Regions from separate parts of the Staphylococcus sp. MZ3 genome, predicted to be linked through region 2. Evidence: a T-box and tRNA genes for the amino acid it is inferred to sense, from the RefSeq annotation. Region 2 holds a T-box; the other holds one or more tRNA genes.
What was found. A T-box is a leader RNA that pairs with one kind of tRNA and senses whether it is charged. The one in region 2 lies ahead of KI230_RS08355 (valine--tRNA ligase), so its partner is inferred to be a tRNA-Val.

Region 1: it encodes a tRNA-Val, which carries the amino acid that the T-box ahead of KI230_RS08355 (valine--tRNA ligase) is inferred to sense. The anticodon was not compared.

What each region holds. Positions count from the first base shown of each region.
Region 1 is NZ_CP076026.1:1,973,215-1,982,633, reverse strand. It holds gene perR (peroxide-responsive transcriptional repressor PerR) at 1-387, shown strand, start outside; rRNA gene KI230_RS09665 (16S ribosomal RNA) at 1,129-2,678, shown strand; tRNA gene KI230_RS09660 (tRNA-Ile) at 2,770-2,846, shown strand; tRNA gene KI230_RS09655 (tRNA-Ala) at 2,865-2,940, shown strand; rRNA gene KI230_RS09650 (23S ribosomal RNA) at 3,154-6,075, shown strand; rRNA gene rrf (5S ribosomal RNA) at 6,148-6,262, shown strand; tRNA gene KI230_RS09640 (tRNA-Val) at 6,274-6,349, shown strand; tRNA gene KI230_RS09635 (tRNA-Thr) at 6,366-6,441, shown strand; tRNA gene KI230_RS09630 (tRNA-Lys) at 6,447-6,522, shown strand; tRNA gene KI230_RS09625 (tRNA-Leu) at 6,526-6,607, shown strand; tRNA gene KI230_RS09620 (tRNA-Gly) at 6,611-6,685, shown strand; tRNA gene KI230_RS09615 (tRNA-Leu) at 6,696-6,784, shown strand; tRNA gene KI230_RS09610 (tRNA-Arg) at 6,803-6,876, shown strand; tRNA gene KI230_RS09605 (tRNA-Pro) at 6,886-6,959, shown strand; tRNA gene KI230_RS09600 (tRNA-Ala) at 6,977-7,052, shown strand; tRNA gene KI230_RS09595 (tRNA-Met) at 7,074-7,147, shown strand; tRNA gene KI230_RS09590 (tRNA-Ile) at 7,176-7,249, shown strand; tRNA gene KI230_RS09585 (tRNA-Ser) at 7,259-7,348, shown strand; tRNA gene KI230_RS09580 (tRNA-Asp) at 7,359-7,434, shown strand; tRNA gene KI230_RS09575 (tRNA-Ser) at 7,473-7,565, shown strand; tRNA gene KI230_RS09570 (tRNA-Met) at 7,580-7,653, shown strand; tRNA gene KI230_RS09565 (tRNA-Asp) at 7,663-7,738, shown strand; tRNA gene KI230_RS09560 (tRNA-Phe) at 7,757-7,829, shown strand; tRNA gene KI230_RS09555 (tRNA-Thr) at 7,837-7,912, shown strand; tRNA gene KI230_RS09550 (tRNA-Tyr) at 7,918-7,998, shown strand; tRNA gene KI230_RS09545 (tRNA-Trp) at 8,014-8,087, shown strand; tRNA gene KI230_RS09540 (tRNA-His) at 8,090-8,162, shown strand; tRNA gene KI230_RS09535 (tRNA-Gln) at 8,174-8,245, shown strand; tRNA gene KI230_RS09530 (tRNA-Cys) at 8,251-8,324, shown strand; tRNA gene KI230_RS09525 (tRNA-Gly) at 8,332-8,406, shown strand; tRNA gene KI230_RS09520 (tRNA-Gly) at 8,420-8,494, shown strand; tRNA gene KI230_RS09515 (tRNA-Leu) at 8,533-8,616, shown strand; gene KI230_RS09510 (PTS sugar transporter subunit IIC) at 9,164-9,419, shown strand, end outside.
Region 2 is NZ_CP076026.1:1,729,721-1,739,139, reverse strand. It holds gene hemC (hydroxymethylbilane synthase) at 34-960, shown strand; gene KI230_RS08385 (uroporphyrinogen-III synthase) at 982-1,650, shown strand; gene hemB (porphobilinogen synthase) at 1,653-2,627, shown strand; gene hemL (glutamate-1-semialdehyde 2,1-aminomutase) at 2,675-3,961, shown strand; gene KI230_RS08370 (hypothetical protein) at 4,022-4,123, shown strand; gene KI230_RS08365 (AbrB family transcriptional regulator) at 4,157-5,230, shown strand; gene KI230_RS08360 (DNA-3-methyladenine glycosylase I) at 5,453-6,013, opposite strand; T-box leader at 6,071-6,372, shown strand; gene KI230_RS08355 (valine--tRNA ligase) at 6,416-9,046, shown strand; gene KI230_RS08350 (bifunctional folylpolyglutamate synthase/dihydrofolate synthase) at 9,059-9,419, shown strand, end outside.

The DNA of each region.
Region 1 (9,419 bases), 240 kb from region 2:
CAAGCAGGCGTAAGAATTACACCTCAAAGACAAGCAATATTACGTTATTTAATTTCTTCACATACTCATCCAACAGCTGATGAAATTTATCAAGCACTTTCACCTGATTTTCCAAATATAAGTGTTGCGACAATATATAATAACTTAAGAGTGTTTAAAGATATTGGAATTGTAAAAGAATTAACATATGGAGACTCATCAAGTCGATTCGACTTTAATACACATAATCATTATCATATTATATGTGAACAATGTGGTAAGATTGTTGATTTTCAATATCCACAGTTAAATGAAATTGAAAGATTAGCTCAGCATATGACTGACTTTGACGTAACACATCATCGAATGGAAATTTATGGAGTTTGTAAAGAATGCCAAGATAAATAATTTAACTTTGGTAGTATGACAAATTAAAAAGGCGTTAGCTTACTTCATATAAGTAAGCGTAATATTTAAGAAGTTAAACGACATGAAAGTTGTTTAACTTCTTTTTTATGCTTATTCTGAAAAATATTTAAATTGAAGAAAAGAATATTCTAACTACGGAAGTGGTATTAACTAATAACTAGTATCCTTTATAAATAAACATAAAAATATTCAAACGAGGGTCTACTAAATAACTATCCATAAAGTGAGTATAAGTTTGTTTGTAAAACTGAAGTAAAAAGCGTAAGGAATTACACTTTAAATACATATAGTACTTACGAATAGAAAATAATCCCTTCAACAGTAATTTTTAAACAAAAATAAGTGTTGTTTTATGTTGACTCTACTAGAATAACTTGATATTATATAAAAGTCGTCAAACGGCACTAATATTTAAAAAACAAATGTTTTAAGTTGTTGATTTAAAATATTAATAAAGTGTAAATTTGACTATTGAAATTCGAACAAATACATAATAAAATAATATTTGTTGAATTAATTGAGTTAGGAAATTTATTTTTTAGAAATAAAATAATTAAAAATAATTCTTGACTTACAAAAACTTACGAGTTATAATTAAATCTTGTAAGTGACAAACGAATATTGAAAACTGAATGACAATATGTCAACGTTAATTCCAAAAACGTAACTATAAGTTACAAACATTATTTAGTATTTATGAGCTAATCAAACATCATAATTTTTATGGAGAGTTTGATCCTGGCTCAGGATGAACGCTGGCGGCGTGCCTAATACATGCAAGTCGAGCGAACGGACGAGAAGCTTGCTTCTCTGATGTTAGCGGCGGACGGGTGAGTAACACGTGGATAACCTACCTATAAGACTGGGATAACTTCGGGAAACCGGAGCTAATACCGGATAATATTTTGAACCGCATGGTTCAAAAGTGAAAGACGGTCTTGCTGTCACTTATAGATGGATCCGCGCTGCATTAGCTAGTTGGTAAGGTAACGGCTTACCAAGGCAACGATGCATAGCCGACCTGAGAGGGTGATCGGCCACACTGGAACTGAGACACGGTCCAGACTCCTACGGGAGGCAGCAGTAGGGAATCTTCCGCAATGGGCGAAAGCCTGACGGAGCAACGCCGCGTGAGTGATGAAGGTCTTCGGATCGTAAAACTCTGTTATTAGGGAAGAACATATGTGTAAGTAACTGTGCACATCTTGACGGTACCTAATCAGAAAGCCACGGCTAACTACGTGCCAGCAGCCGCGGTAATACGTAGGTGGCAAGCGTTATCCGGAATTATTGGGCGTAAAGCGCGCGTAGGCGGTTTTTAAGTCTGATGTGAAAGCCCACGGCTCAACCGTGGAGGGTCATTGGAAACTGGAAAACTTGAGTGCAGAAGAGGAAAGTGGAATTCCATGTGTAGCGGTGAAATGCGCAGAGATATGGAGGAACACCAGTGGCGAAGGCGACTTTCTGGTCTGTAACTGACGCTGATGTGCGAAAGCGTGGGGATCAAACAGGATTAGATACCCTGGTAGTCCACGCCGTAAACGATGAGTGCTAAGTGTTAGGGGTTTCCGCCCCTTAGTGCTGCAGCTAACGCATTAAGCACTCCGCCTGGGGAGTACGACCGCAAGGTTGAAACTCAAAGGAATTGACGGGGACCCGCACAAGCGGTGGAGCATGTGGTTTAATTCGAAGCAACGCGAAGAACCTTACCAAATCTTGACATCCTTTGACAACTCTAGAGATAGAGCTTTCCCCTTCGGGGGACAAAGTGACAGGTGGTGCATGGTTGTCGTCAGCTCGTGTCGTGAGATGTTGGGTTAAGTCCCGCAACGAGCGCAACCCTTAAGCTTAGTTGCCATCATTAAGTTGGGCACTCTAAGTTGACTGCCGGTGACAAACCGGAGGAAGGTGGGGATGACGTCAAATCATCATGCCCCTTATGATTTGGGCTACACACGTGCTACAATGGACAATACAAAGGGCAGCGAAACCGTGAGGTCAAGCAAATCCCATAAAGTTGTTCTCAGTTCGGATTGTAGTCTGCAACTCGACTACATGAAGCTGGAATCGCTAGTAATCGTAGATCAGCATGCTACGGTGAATACGTTCCCGGGTCTTGTACACACCGCCCGTCACACCACGAGAGTTTGTAACACCCGAAGCCGGTGGAGTAACCTTTTAGGAGCTAGCCGTCGAAGGTGGGACAAATGATTGGGGTGAAGTCGTAACAAGGTAGCCGTATCGGAAGGTGCGGCTGGATCACCTCCTTTCTAAGGATATATTCGGAACATCTTCTTCAGAAGATGCGGAATAACGTGACATATTGTATTCAGTTTTGAATGTTTGTTCATTCAAATTAATGGGCCTATAGCTCAGCTGGTTAGAGCGCACGCCTGATAAGCGTGAGGTCGGTGGTTCGAGTCCACTTAGGCCCACCATTAATTTAATACCTATTTGGGGGCTTAGCTCAGCTGGGAGAGCGCCTGCTTTGCACGCAGGAGGTCAGCGGTTCGATCCCGCTAGTCTCCACCATTATTTGTACATTGAAAACTAGATAAGTAAGTAAAATATAGATTTTACCAAGCAAAACCGAGTGAATAAAGAGTTTTAAATAAGCTTGAATTCATAAGAAATAATCGCTAGTGTTCGAAAGAACACTCACAAGATTAATAACGCGTTTAAATCTTTTTATAAAAGAACGTAACTTCATGTTAACGTTTGACTTATAAAAATGGTGGAAACATAGATTAAGTTATTAAGGGCGCACGGTGGATGCCTTGGCACTAGAAGCCGATGAAGGACGTTACTAACGACGATATGCTTTGGGGAGCTGTAAGTAAGCTTTGATCCAGAGATTTCCGAATGGGGAAACCCAGCATGAGTTATGTCATGTTATCGATATGTGAATACATAGCATATCAGAAGGCACACCCGGAGAACTGAAACATCTTAGTACCCGGAGGAAGAGAAAGAAAATTCGATTCCCTTAGTAGCGGCGAGCGAAACGGGAAGAGCCCAAACCAACAAGCTTGCTTGTTGGGGTTGTAGGACACTCTATACGGAGTTACAAAGGACGACATTAGACGAATCATCTGGAAAGATGAATCAAAGAAGGTAATAATCCTGTAGTCGAAAATGTTGTCTCTCTTGAGTGGATCCTGAGTATGACGGAGCACGTGAAATTCCGTCGGAATCTGGGAGGACCATCTCCTAAGGCTAAATACTCTCTAGTGACCGATAGTGAACCAGTACCGTGAGGGAAAGGTGAAAAGCACCCCGGAAGGGGAGTGAAATAGAACCTGAAACCGTGTGCTTACAAGTAGTCAGAGCCCGTTAATGGGTGATGGCGTGCCTTTTGTAGAATGAACCGGCGAGTTACGATTTGATGCAAGGTTAAGCAGTAAATGTGGAGCCGTAGCGAAATCGAGTCTGAATAGGGCGTTTAGTATTTGGTCGTAGACCCGAAACCAGGTGATCTACCCTTGGTCAGGTTGAAGTTCAGGTAACACTGAATGGAGGACCGAACCGACTTACGTTGAAAAGTGAGCGGATGAACTGAGGGTAGCGGAGAAATTCCAATCGAACCTGGAGATAGCTGGTTCTCTCCGAAATAGCTTTAGGGCTAGCCTCAAGTGATGATTATTGGAGGTAGAGCACTGTTTGGACGAGGGGCCCCTCTCGGGTTACCGAATTCAGACAAACTCCGAATGCCAATTAATTTAACTTGGGAGTCAGAACATGGGTGATAAGGTCCGTGTTCGAAAGGGAAACAGCCCAGACCACCAGCTAAGGTCCCAAAATATATGTTAAGTGGAAAAGGATGTGGCGTTGCCCAGACAACTAGGATGTTGGCTTAGAAGCAGCCATCATTTAAAGAGTGCGTAATAGCTCACTAGTCGAGTGACACTGCGCCGAAAATGTACCGGGGCTAAACATATTACCGAAGCTGTGGATTGTCCTTTGGACAATGGTAGGAGAGCGTTCTAAGGGCGTTGAAGCATGATCGTAAGGACATGTGGAGCGCTTAGAAGTGAGAATGCCGGTGTGAGTAGCGAAAGACGGGTGAGAATCCCGTCCACCGATTGACTAAGGTTTCCAGAGGAAGGCTCGTCCGCTCTGGGTTAGTCGGGTCCTAAGCTGAGGCCGACAGGCGTAGGCGATGGATAACAGGTTGATATTCCTGTACCACCTATAATCGTTTTAATCGATGGGGGACGCAGTAGGATAGGCGAAGCGTGCGATTGGATTGCACGTCTAAGCAGTAAGGCTGAGTATTAGGCAAATCCGGTACTCGTTAAGGCTGAGCTGTGATGGGGAGAAGACATTGTGTCTTCGAGTCGTTGATTTCACACTGCCGAGAAAAGCCTCTAGATAGAAAATAGGTGCCCGTACCGCAAACCGACACAGGTAGTCAAGATGAGAATTCTAAGGTGAGCGAGCGAACTCTCGTTAAGGAACTCGGCAAAATGACCCCGTAACTTCGGGAGAAGGGGTGCTCTTTAGGGTTAACGCCCAGAAGAGCCGCAGTGAATAGGCCCAAGCGACTGTTTATCAAAAACACAGGTCTCTGCTAAACCGTAAGGTGATGTATAGGGGCTGACGCCTGCCCGGTGCTGGAAGGTTAAGAGGAGTGGTTAGCTTCTGCGAAGCTACGAATCGAAGCCCCAGTAAACGGCGGCCGTAACTATAACGGTCCTAAGGTAGCGAAATTCCTTGTCGGGTAAGTTCCGACCCGCACGAAAGGCGTAACGATTTGGGCACTGTCTCAACGAGAGACTCGGTGAAATCATAGTACCTGTGAAGATGCAGGTTACCCGCGACAGGACGGAAAGACCCCGTGGAGCTTTACTGTAGCCTGATATTGAAATTCGGCACAGCTTGTACAGGATAGGTAGGAGCCTTTGAAACGTGAGCGCTAGCTTACGTGGAGGCGCTGGTGGGATACTACCCTAGCTGTGTTGGCTTTCTAACCCGCACCACTTATCGTGGTGGGAGACAGTGTCAGGCGGGCAGTTTGACTGGGGCGGTCGCCTCCTAAAAGGTAACGGAGGCGCTCAAAGGTTCCCTCAGAATGGTTGGAAATCATTCATAGAGTGTAAAGGCATAAGGGAGCTTGACTGCGAGACCTACAAGTCGAGCAGGGTCGAAAGACGGACTTAGTGATCCGGTGGTTCCGCATGGAAGGGCCATCGCTCAACGGATAAAAGCTACCCCGGGGATAACAGGCTTATCTCCCCCAAGAGTTCACATCGACGGGGAGGTTTGGCACCTCGATGTCGGCTCATCGCATCCTGGGGCTGTAGTCGGTCCCAAGGGTTGGGCTGTTCGCCCATTAAAGCGGTACGCGAGCTGGGTTCAGAACGTCGTGAGACAGTTCGGTCCCTATCCGTCGTGGGCGTAGGAAATTTGAGAGGAGCTGTCCTTAGTACGAGAGGACCGGGATGGACATACCTCTGGTGTACCAGTTGTCGTGCCAACGGCATAGCTGGGTAGCTATGTGTGGACGGGATAAGTGCTGAAAGCATCTAAGCATGAAGCCCCCCTCAAGATGAGATTTCCCAACTTCGGTTATAAGATCCCTCAAAGATGATGAGGTTAATAGGTTCGAGGTGGAAGCATGGTGACATGTGGAGCTGACGAATACTAATCGATCGAAGACTTAATCAAAATAAATGTTTTGCGAAGCAAAATCACTTTTACTTACTATCTAGTTTTGAATGTATAAATTACATTCATATGTCTGGTGACTATAGCAAGGAGGTCACACCTGTTCCCATGCCGAACACAGAAGTTAAGCTCCTTAGCGTCGATGGTAGTCGAACTTACGTTCCGCTAGAGTAGAACGTTGCCAGGCAGTTTTAAATCGGAGAATTAGCTCAGCTGGGAGAGCATCTGCCTTACAAGCAGAGGGTCGGCGGTTCGAACCCGTCATTCTCCACCATTTATTCTTACATATTGCCGGCCTAGCTCAATTGGTAGAGCAACTGACTTGTAATCAGTAGGTTGGGGGTTCAAGTCCTCTGGCCGGCACCATGGAAGAGCCATTAGCTCAGTTGGTAGAGCATCTGACTTTTAATCAGAGGGTCAGAGGTTCGAATCCTCTATGGCTCACCATTTGCGGGTGTGGCGGAATTGGCAGACGCACTAGACTTAGGATCTAGCGCCTTACGGCGTGGGGGTTCGACTCCCTTCACCCGCATATGCAGAAGTAGTTCAGCGGTAGAATACAACCTTGCCAAGGTTGGGGTCGCGGGTTCGAATCCCGTCTTCTGCTCCATTTTTATAGTGCCGGGGTGGCGGAACTGGCAGACGCACAGGACTTAAAATCCTGCGGTGAGTGATCACCGTACCGGTTCGATTCCGGTCCTCGGCACCATTTTCAATAAAAACATATGCGCCCGTAGCTCAATTGGATAGAGCGTTTGACTACGGATCAAGAGGTTATGGGTTCGACTCCTATCGGGCGCGTTAATTATACGGGAAGTAGCTCAGCTTGGTAGAGCACTTGGTTTGGGACCAAGGGGTCGCAGGTTCGAATCCTGTCTTCCCGATATACTGTAATTATTATGGGGGCTTAGCTCAGCTGGGAGAGCGCCTGCTTTGCACGCAGGAGGTCAGCGGTTCGATCCCGCTAGTCTCCACCATATTATTTACAAACTATATAAGGCGGTGTAGCTCAGCTGGCTAGAGCGTACGGTTCATACCCGTGAGGTCGGGGGTTCGATCCCCTCCACCGCCACTATTTATTAGTTGTAAAATTATATTTAGGACCTTTAGCTCAGTTGGTTAGAGCTAACGGCTCATAACCGTTCGGTCGCAGGTTCGAGTCCTGCAAGGTCCATATAATTTTGGAGGAATACCCAAGTCTGGCTGAAGGGATCGGTCTTGAAAACCGACAGGGGCTTAACGGCTCGCGGGGGTTCGAATCCCTCTTCCTCCGTTTTACTAATGGTCTCGTAGTGTAGCGGTTAACACGCCTGCCTGTCACGCAGGAGATCGCGGGTTCGATTCCCGTCGAGACCGCCATTTAATTTTATAATTAATAGCGATTTACCTATAATAATGGAGGAATACCCAAGTCCGGCTGAAGGGATCGGTCTTGAAAACCGACAGGGCCTTAACGGGCCGCGGGGGTTCGAATCCCTCTTCCTCCGCCATTATTTTTTATTATCGCGGGATGGAGCAGTTCGGTAGCTCGTCGGGCTCATAACCCGAAGGTCGGTGGTTCAAATCCGCCTCCCGCAATATTTTATAGGTCTCGTAGTGTAGCGGTTAACACGCCTGCCTGTCACGCAGGAGATCGCGGGTTCGATTCCCGTCGAGACCGCCATCATTACATTTTTATTATGGTTCAGTAGCTCAGTTGGTAGAGCAATGGATTGAAGCTCCATGTGTCGGCAGTTCGACTCTGTCCTGAACCATTTCTTAGCCGGCCTAGCTCAATTGGTAGAGCAACTGACTTGTAATCAGTAGGTTGGGGGTTCAAGTCCTCTGGCCGGCACCATTTATGGAGGGGTAGCGAAGTGGCTAAACGCGGCGGACTGTAAATCCGCTCCTTCGGGTTCGGCAGTTCGAATCTGCCCCCCTCCATTTATTATTTTTAATAGGGGCATAGTTCAACGGTAGAATAGAGGTCTCCAAAACCTTTGGTGTGGGTTCGATTCCTACTGCCCCTGCCATGGCGGCTGTGGTGAAGTGGTTAACACATCGGATTGTGGTTCCGACATTCGAGGGTTCGATCCCCTTCAGCCGCCCTTATTATTAATGGGCTATAGCCAAGCGGTAAGGCAACGGACTTTGACTCCGTCACTCGTTGGTTCGAATCCAGCTAGCCCAGTTATTGGCGGCATAGCCAAGTGGTAAGGCAGAGGTCTGCAAAACCTTTATCACCGGTTCAAATCCGGTTGCCGCCTCCAGGTTTATGCGGGAGTAGTTCAACTTTTAGAACACGTTCCTTCCCGGAACGAGGTATAGGTGCAAATCCTATCTTCCGCTCCATAATTTAATATTTGCGGGAGTAGTTCAACTTTTAGAACACGTTCCTTCCCGGAACGAGGTATAGGTGTAAATCCTATCTTCCGCTCCATAATTGCTTCCAAAGGGAAGTTTTTTGTTTACCATTAAGCCGGTGTGGCGGAATTGGCAGACGCGCGGGACTCAAAATCCCGTTCCACTTGTGGAGTGTCGGTTCGACCCCGACCACCGGTATAATTAACTGTTATTTACATAATATAACGTATTAGAAACCTTGTAAAACAAGGTTTCTTTTTATTTCTCTCTATACAATACAAATAAAAGTGGACTCAAATGGCACACGCTTTAATAGACTCTATGTCAAATTGTAATGATGAGTTCATTATTGGAAGTTAAGCAACTATACATTGTTTAACTTCTTTTTTTGGTATTACATTAATGATAATGATTATATTATCTGGGGTTATATATTTGTTTCAACTTTTCTAATAATATATTTGTAAAAGTGCTATTTTATTGTGCTTTATACCAAGTCGATTCAATTTATCTATCTTAATAGTAATATGGCTATTTTAATATTTACAATTTATTACATTATTAGTCACAGGATGTAATTAGTAGTATTTTAAGATTAGCATGACATTGATTAGTGAGTAGATTGTTTAAATTTACTTTATTCATTTTGTGGATTGTTATATTTAGATTAAATTAGCCAACTAATCATTGTTAAAGTTAATTTTCTATAATATGATGAGTTTAATGTTCAAATTGGAGGTCGTTTATGAGTAACGCAAATAATGCTGATAATAAACAGTTTTTCAGTAAGATTTTAAATTCTATTGGTGCTGGTGTTGTTATTGCACTTGTTCCGAATGCTCTATTAGGTGAAGTATTAAAAATATTTAAAAGTGGTAATGAAATTTTAGAATTAACGTATCAGTTAGTGATACTAATTCAATCATTTATGGCATTTATTATTGGGGTTTTAGCTGCTCATCAATTTAAATTTAATGGCGCAGGTGCTGCTATAGTAGGTA
Region 2 (9,419 bases):
TCTAGAGCAATCCGTTCCTAGGAGGAATTGAACATGCGTAAATTAGTCGTTGGCTCCAGAAGAAGTAAATTAGCTTTAACACAAAGCCAGCAATTTATTGATAAATTAAAAGCTGTCGAGCCAAATCTAGAAATTGAAATTAAAGAAATTGTCACGAAAGGCGATCGTATAGTAGATAAACAATTGTCTAAAGTCGGAGGCAAAGGCTTATTTGTTAAAGAAATACAACATGAACTTTTTGAAAAAAATATCGATATGGCAATACACTCGCTTAAAGACGTACCAAGTGTAATTCCGGAAGGTTTAACATTAGGTTGTATCCCTGATAGAGAATTACCTTTTGATGCGTATATTTCTAAAACACATACACCACTATCCCAATTGCCAGAAGGCAGTATTATTGGTACTAGTTCATTACGTCGTGGTGCACAAATATTATCTAAGTATCCTAATTTAGAGATTAAATGGATTAGAGGTAATATAGATACACGATTAGAAAAGTTACAAACTGAAGATTATGATGCGATTATTTTAGCTGCAGCTGGTTTAAGAAGAATGGGCTGGTCAGATGATATTGTAACATCTTATCTTGATAGAGATACATTGTTACCTGCAATCGGACAAGGTGCTTTAGGGATAGAATGTCGTAGTGACGATGAAGAACTATTAACATTATTAAGCAAAGTACATAATGATGAGGTTGCAAAATGTGTGACTGCTGAACGAACGTTTTTAGCAGAAATGGATGGTAGTTGTCAGGTGCCAATTGCAGGATATGCTACAATCTCAGATCAAAAAGAAATCGAATTTACAGGTTTAATTATGACCCCAGATGGTAAAGAACGATTTGAATATACAATGAACGGAACAGATCCGGTTGAGTTAGGCAAAACAGTGAGTAACAAATTAAAAGAGCAAGGTGCTTATGAAATTATAAAACGCTTAAATGAACAACATTAAATAATGGAGTGACGTTTAAATATGAAGCCAGTTGTAGTTATGACACAAACAAATGACATGCAAAGTGATTTAGTATCAATTATTCACAAACCCTTTATTGATATAAAGCCACTAAATTTTGATATTCATTTGTTAAATCAACGCTATGACTGGCTTATTTTTTCATCTAAAAATGCTGTGAAATTCTTTTATAAATATCTAAAAGGAATTAATGTTGATAACATTGCTGTGATAGGAAGTAAGACAGCGCAATATTGTGAATCACTTGGCATTCGAGTTGATTTTATGCCAAACGACTTTTCTCAAGAAGGATTTTTAAAATCATTTAATCAAACTAACCAAAAAATACTTTTGCCTTCGAGTGAATTGGCGAGACCATTGTTATTAGCAGCGTTATCTAAAGATAATGAAGTTGTTAAAATAGATTTATATACTTCAGTGCCTAACAAACAAAATATACAAGATGTTAAAGAAATGATAGAACATCAACAAATCGATGCATTAACATTTTCAAGTTCGTCGGCAGTACGTTATTATTTTAATGAAGGATTTGTACCAAAATTCAAGTCGTATTTTGCTATTGGAGAACAAACAGCACGGACCATTAAATCATATCAACAACCAGTAACAATTGCAGAAATTCAAACACTCGAATCACTAATTGAAAAGATTTTAGAAAGTAGGGGCTAAAAATGAAATTTGATAGACATAGAAGATTGAGATCATCAGCGACAATGAGAGATATGGTTAGAGAGAATCATGTAAGAAAAGAAGATTTAATATATCCAATTTTTGTAGTTGAAAAAGACGATGTGAAAAAAGAAATTAAGTCATTGCCAGGTGTATACCAAATCAGTTTGAATTTACTTGAAAGTGAATTAAAAGAAGCTTATGACTTAGGCATACGTGCCATTATGTTTTTCGGTGTTCCAAACTCAAAAGATGATATAGGTACTGGTGCATACATTCACGATGGTGTTATTCAACAGGCAACACGTATTGCTAAAAAAATGTATGATGACTTATTAATTGTTGCAGACACTTGTTTATGTGAATATACTGATCATGGTCATTGTGGCGTGATTGATGACCATACACATGACGTTGACAATGATAAATCATTGCCACTGCTTGTTAAAACAGCAATTTCTCAAGTGGAAGCTGGTGCTGATATTATTGCGCCAAGTAATATGATGGATGGTTTTGTTGCTGAAATTCGTCGTGGATTAGATGAAGCCGGCTATTACAATATTCCTATAATGAGTTATGGTGTCAAGTATGCATCAAGTTTCTTTGGACCTTTTAGAGATGCAGCAGATTCAGCGCCATCATTTGGGGATAGAAAAACGTATCAGATGGACCCTGCTAACCGTTTGGAAGCACTTCGTGAATTAGAAAGTGATCTTAAAGAAGGGTGCGACATGATGATTGTTAAACCTGCTCTAAGTTATTTAGACATAGTTCGAGATGTTAAAAATCATACGAATGTTCCAGTTGTTGCATATAATGTGAGTGGAGAATATAGTATGACTAAAGCAGCGGCACAAAATGGTTGGATAGATGAAGAACGTGTCGTTATGGAACAAATGGTTTCAATGAAACGTGCAGGTGCTGATATGATTATTACGTATTTTGCAAAGGACATTTGTCGCTATTTAGATAAATAAGGTTTTATATGTATGATTTTCCATAAACTATAGGAGGAATTTACTTTATGAGATATACGAAATCAGAAGAAGCAATGAAGGTTGCTGAAACTTTAATGCCTGGTGGTGTAAATAGTCCAGTACGCGCATTTAAATCAGTAGATACACCAGCAATTTTTATGGATCACGGTAAAGGTTCAAAAATTTATGATATCGATGGTAACGAGTATATCGACTATGTACTAAGTTGGGGGCCACTTATTTTAGGACATAGAGACCCTCAAGTTATTAGTCATTTACATGAAGCAATTGATAAAGGTACAAGTTTTGGTGCATCAACATTACTTGAAAATAAATTGGCGCAGCTCGTTATTGACCGAGTACCTTCAATAGAAAAAGTGCGTATGGTGTCATCTGGTACAGAAGCTACATTGGATACTTTAAGATTAGCACGTGGTTATACTGGCAGAAATAAAATTGTGAAATTTGAAGGTTGCTATCATGGTCATAGTGATTCGTTATTAATCAAAGCTGGTTCTGGGGTGGCAACATTAGGATTGCCGGATTCTCCTGGTGTGCCTGAAGGTATTGCTAAAAATACAATTACAGTTCCATACAATGATTTAGATGCACTTAAAATCGCTTTCGAAAAATTTGGAGACGATATTGCTGGTGTAATCGTAGAACCTGTTGCTGGTAATATGGGTGTCGTACCGCCGATTGAAGGTTTTTTACAGGGATTAAGAAATATTACGACTGAATACGGCGCATTGCTAATTTTCGATGAAGTAATGACTGGTTTCAGAGTCGGTTATCATTGTGCACAAGGTTACTTTGGTGTGACACCAGATTTAACTTGCTTAGGAAAAGTTATCGGTGGAGGACTACCTGTAGGTGCTTTTGGTGGTAAAAAAGAAATCATGGATCATATAGCACCATTAGGAAATATTTATCAAGCGGGTACGTTATCAGGAAATCCTCTTGCAATGACAAGTGGTTATGAAACGTTAAGCCAATTAACGCCAGAGACATATGAGTATTTTAATATGTTAGGCGATATACTTGAAGACGGTTTAAAGCGTGTATTTGCTAAACACAATGTACCAATAACTGTAAATAGAGCAGGTTCAATGATTGGTTATTTCTTAAATGAAGGACCTGTAACTAATTTTGAACAAGCGAATAAAAGTGATTTGAAATTATTTGCAGAAATGTATCGAGAAATGGCAAAAGAAGGTGTGTTTTTACCACCATCTCAATTTGAAGGTACATTCCTATCTACGGCACACACGAAAGAAGATATTGAAAAAACGATTCAAGCATTTGATACGGCTTTAAGTCGTATTGTAAAATAAATATACGGACAAATTGAGAGCCTGAACTTTGTTCAGGCTCTTTTTAAATGTATATCAGGCATGGGCGGCGACTTGATAGTGAAAGTCCATATATGCTTTGTAGTCAAAACTGCTAGCGGATATTGTTATCTTAACAAACGTGAAGCTCAAGCAGCAATTTAGTCATTTTATTTTTTATTGAAAGAAGTGGAAAACATGACAATGATATATAGAAATAATTTCATTGTGTTCGTTTTATCATTTTTTATTAGTATTCTACTGTATTCATCGCACGTATTACTCCCATTTATGTTTGGTCCTATTATCGCATCAATCATTTGTGTAAAAGTTTTCAAACTTGATATTAAATGGCCATTCTTACTTAGTGAATTAGGTATTGTACTATTAGGTGTGCAAATCGGATCAACGTTTACGAAAAATGTCGTTATGGATATTAAAGACAATTGGCTTTCGATTATTGTTGTATCTATTTCGATATTATTAATTGCAATAGTAATGGCATTTATTTTTAAAAAAATTGCACGTATTAATACAGAAACAGCTATTTTAAGTGTTATACCAGGAGCACTAACACAAATGCTGGTCATGGCTGAACAAGACAAACGTGCTAATTTGTTAGTTGTTAGCTTAACGCAAACATCACGAATTATATTTGTTGTTGTTTTAGTACCGTTCATTTCATATTTTTTTCATGATGGTAACATGCATGCGAATGGAAAGTTAACAAAAGTCTTGCCTTTATCACAAGTATTAAACATAGGGCAAATAGTTATTTTAGCGATAGCTATCTTTATAGTTTATCTAATTATGTCTAAAATAAAGTTTCCAACATTTCAATTATTAGCACCACTCATTGTATTAATTGTTTGGAATTTTTCTACAGGTTTAACATTTACACTAGATCATTGGTTGTTGAACATGGCACAACTAATATATATGATTAGAATTGGAGTTCAAATTGCGCATTTATTGTCAGATTTAAAAGGTAGACTAGCAATCGCAATTACAATTCAAAATATTATGTTGATAATTGGTGCGCTAATCATGGTTTATGTCATACATTTCTTTGATAATAATCCTATTAATGAATTGTTTCTTGGTGCAGCACCAGGAGGGGTTAATCAGATAGTTTTAGTTGCATTAGCTACTGGTGCCGATGTTGCTATGATTACGAGTTATCATATTTTCCGAATCTTTTTCATCCTATTTATTATTGCACCAGGAATTAATTACTTTTTAAAATATCGTTCGAATAAGCGTGAAGATTAGAAACTATCATCCATTTAAGTTGATTTATGCTTAGGATAGAATTCATTATTAAGGTTTAAGCAAAGGTTGTACATCTATTTTTAGATTAAGATATCTAATATTAGCAGTGCATTAACTTGGAACTTTAACTTATGATTTGAATAAATTTTCACATCAAAAAACGAGACAGTCTATTAGTTAAAAATAGATGATGTCTCGTTTACTTTATGATGCTATAGCAAATTAATTGTGTTTAGGCTTTGATGGACAATCTTTTAAATGTGCATCATATAAACCAGCTGCTTCTAAAAACGAAAATACTGTTACTGGACCTAAAAATTTAAACCCGTATTGTTTTAAATCTTTAGATAGTTGTGTTGCAGTATCATCAACTGTGATACGATCAGAAGCATGTTCATACTGCAAATCTTTAGGCTTACCATTTACATAAGACCATAAAAATTTACTAAAACTACCATATGCTTGTTCAATTTTTAAATACCCTTGAGCTTGATTAACAATTGCTTCTAATTTTTTACGATGATGAACGATATTTGGAAAAGTCATTAAGCGGTCGATATCTTGAGCGGTCATTTGTGCTACCTTTTCTGGTTCGAAATCATAAAATGCTTCTTCATAGGCTTCTTTCTTTTTTAAAATAGTTAACCAAGATAGCCCAGCATGTTGTGATTCTAATGCTAAAAGTTTAAACAATGCCTTGCTATCATAGAGCGGTTGTCCCCATACATGATCATGATAGTTTAAGTAGACTGGATCTTTAGTACCAAATGCGCATTCATTCATTTTATTCCCACCTATACATTGACTTATTTTGTCAATCATTATACTATAAGTTAAGAGTTTAATATAGGATTTGGGAAGAGTAAGTTCAAATTATTTTAAAGAGAGCATATGATTTGGTGTGAGTATGTAAATGATTTTTACTGAAGGTAGCCCACAGAGTATCTTAGCTGAACGTGATTAATAGTAGGCTAAGACGTGTTTGAGCGTTAATCATAATCTAGAGTGCTTGAAGAGATGAAGCATTTCAAATTTCACGATGATAGTATTGGTATGATTATTCCAATTATGTTAAAAGAGTGAATTTGATATTAATCATCCTTCTTGAATATAGGTGGTACCACGGAATATCCGTCCTATTTGTATATAGGATGGATATTTTTATTTTTTTAGGAGGTATAGCAAATGGAAATGAAACCAAAATATGATCCTCGTGAAGTTGAAGCGGGACGTTATGAAGAATGGGTAAAGAATGGTTATTTTAAACCGTCAGAAGATAAATCAAAAGAAACATATACAATTGTTATCCCGCCACCAAATGTAACTGGTAAATTACATTTAGGACATGCATGGGATACGACTTTACAAGATATCATTACACGTATGAAACGTATGCAAGGATACGATACGTTATACTTACCAGGTATGGATCATGCTGGTATTGCGACACAGGCAAAGGTAGAAGCTAAATTAAATGAACAAGGAATAACTAGATATGATCTTGGTCGTGAAAAGTTTTTAGAACAGGCATGGGATTGGAAAGAAGAGTATGCGTCATTTATTCGTGCGCAATGGGCTAAATTAGGTCTAGGTTTAGATTATAGTAGAGAACGTTTTACTTTAGATGAAGGTTTAAGTAAAGCAGTTAAAAAAGTTTTTGTTGATTTATACAATAAAGGAATTATTTATCGTGGCGAACGTATTATAAATTGGGATCCTAAAGCACGTACAGCTTTATCTGATATTGAAGTAATACATGAAGATGTTCAAGGTGCGTTTTATCATTTTAAATATCCTTACGCTGATGGTGAAGGTTTTATTGAAATTGCAACAACAAGACCAGAAACGATGTTAGGTGATACAGCGATTGTTGTTAACCCTAATGACGAACGATACAAAGATGTAATCGGTAAAACTGTTATATTACCAATCGTAGGACGCGAACTGCCTATTTTAGCAGATGAGTATGTTGATATAGACTTCGGTTCTGGTGCTATGAAAGTGACACCAGCACATGACCCTAATGATTTTGAAATTGGTCAAAGACATCAATTAGAAAATATTATCGTTATGGATGAAAATGGTAAAATGAACGACAAAGCGGGTAAATATGAAGGTATGGACCGTTTTGATTGTCGTAAACAGCTAGTTAAAGATTTAAAAGAACAAGATTTAGTTATCAAGATTGAAGATCATGTTCATTCTGTAGGTCATTCAGAACGATCTGGCGCTGTTGTTGAACCATATTTATCAACACAATGGTTTGTGCGCATGGAAGACTTAGCGAAACGTTCATTAGATAACCAAAAAACAGATGATCGTATTGATTTTTATCCGCAACGTTTCGAACATACATTTAACCAATGGATGGAAAATATTAGAGATTGGACGATTTCAAGACAATTATGGTGGGGTCATCAAATTCCGGCTTGGTATCATAAAGAAACAGGCGAAATATATGTTGGAGAAGAAGCGCCAACTGATATTGAAAATTGGCAACAAGATGAAGATGTATTAGATACGTGGTTCTCAAGTGCTTTATGGCCTTTCTCTACGTTAGGTTGGCCTGATTTAGAAAGTGAAGACTTTAAACGATACTACCCAACAAATGCCTTAGTTACAGGTTACGATATTATCTTTTTCTGGGTAGCACGCATGATATTCCAAGGCTTAGAATTTACAGATCGTCGTCCATTTAATGATGTATTATTACACGGTTTAGTTCGTGCTGAAGACGGGCGTAAGATGAGTAAATCATTAGGTAATGGTGTGGATCCAATGGATGTTATTGACGAATACGGTGCTGATAGCTTGCGTTACTTCTTAGCAACAGGTTCATCTCCAGGACATGATTTAAGATACTCAACTGAAAAAGTTGAGTCAGTGTGGAACTTTATCAATAAAATCTGGAATGGGGCACGTTTCAGTTTAATGAATATCGGTGAAGACTTTAAAGTTGAAGATATCGATTTAAGTGGTAACTTATCATTAGCAGATAAATGGATTCTAACACGTTTAAATGAAACGATTGCAACAGTTACTGATTTAAGTGACAAATATGAATTCGGCGAAGTTGGACGTGCATTATATAATTTCATTTGGGATGATTTCTGTGATTGGTACATTGAAATGAGTAAAATTCCAATGAATAGTAATGATGAAGAACAAAAACAAGTTACACGTTCAGTATTGAGTTATACTTTAGACAATATTATGAGAATGCTACATCCATTCATGCCATTTGTAACAGAGAAAATATGGCAAAGTTTACCACATGAAGGTGACACAATTGTTAAAGCTTCATGGCCAGAAGTGCGTGAATCATTGATTTTTGAAGAAAGTAAACAAACAATGCAACAACTTGTTGAAATCATTAAATCTGTAAGACAATCACGTGTAGAAGTAAATACGCCATTGTCTAAAGAAATACCTATTTTAATTCAAGCTAAAGATAAAGAAATTGAAACAACTTTATCACAAAACAAAGATTATTTAATCAAATTCTGTAATCCTAGTACCTTAAATATTAGCACTGACGTGGAAATTCCTGAGAAAGCAATGACATCAGTTGTAATTGCAGGTAAAGTGGTATTACCATTAGAAGGGCTAATTGATATGGATAAGGAAATCAGCCGTTTGGAAAAAGAATTAGCTAAACTTCAAAGCGAATTAGATAGAGTAGATAAAAAGCTCTCTAATGAAAACTTTGTAAGTAAAGCACCTGAAAAGGTTATAAATGAAGAAAAACGTAAAAAACAAGATTATCAAGAAAAATATGATGGTGTGAAGGCAAGAATTGAACAATTAAAAGCATAGGAGTTAGTAACAATGAATTACCTAGAGAGCTTGTATTGGATACACGAAAGAACTAAATTTGGCATCAAACCAGGTGTTAAACGTATGGAATGGATGCTAGCACAATTTAATAATCCTCAAAATAACATTAAGGGTATTCATGTAGGTGGCACAAATGGTAAAGGCTCTACAGTTGCTTACCTTAGAACAGCTTTAGTTGAAAATGGTTATGAAGTAGGTACATTTACGTCGCCGTTTATTGAAACATTTAATGAACGAATTAGTCTAAATGGTGTGCCAATATCAAATGACGCTATTGTAGAATTAGTATCACGTATTAAACCAGTAAGTGAAATGATGGAACGTGAAACAGATTTAGGTGTTGCAACTGAAT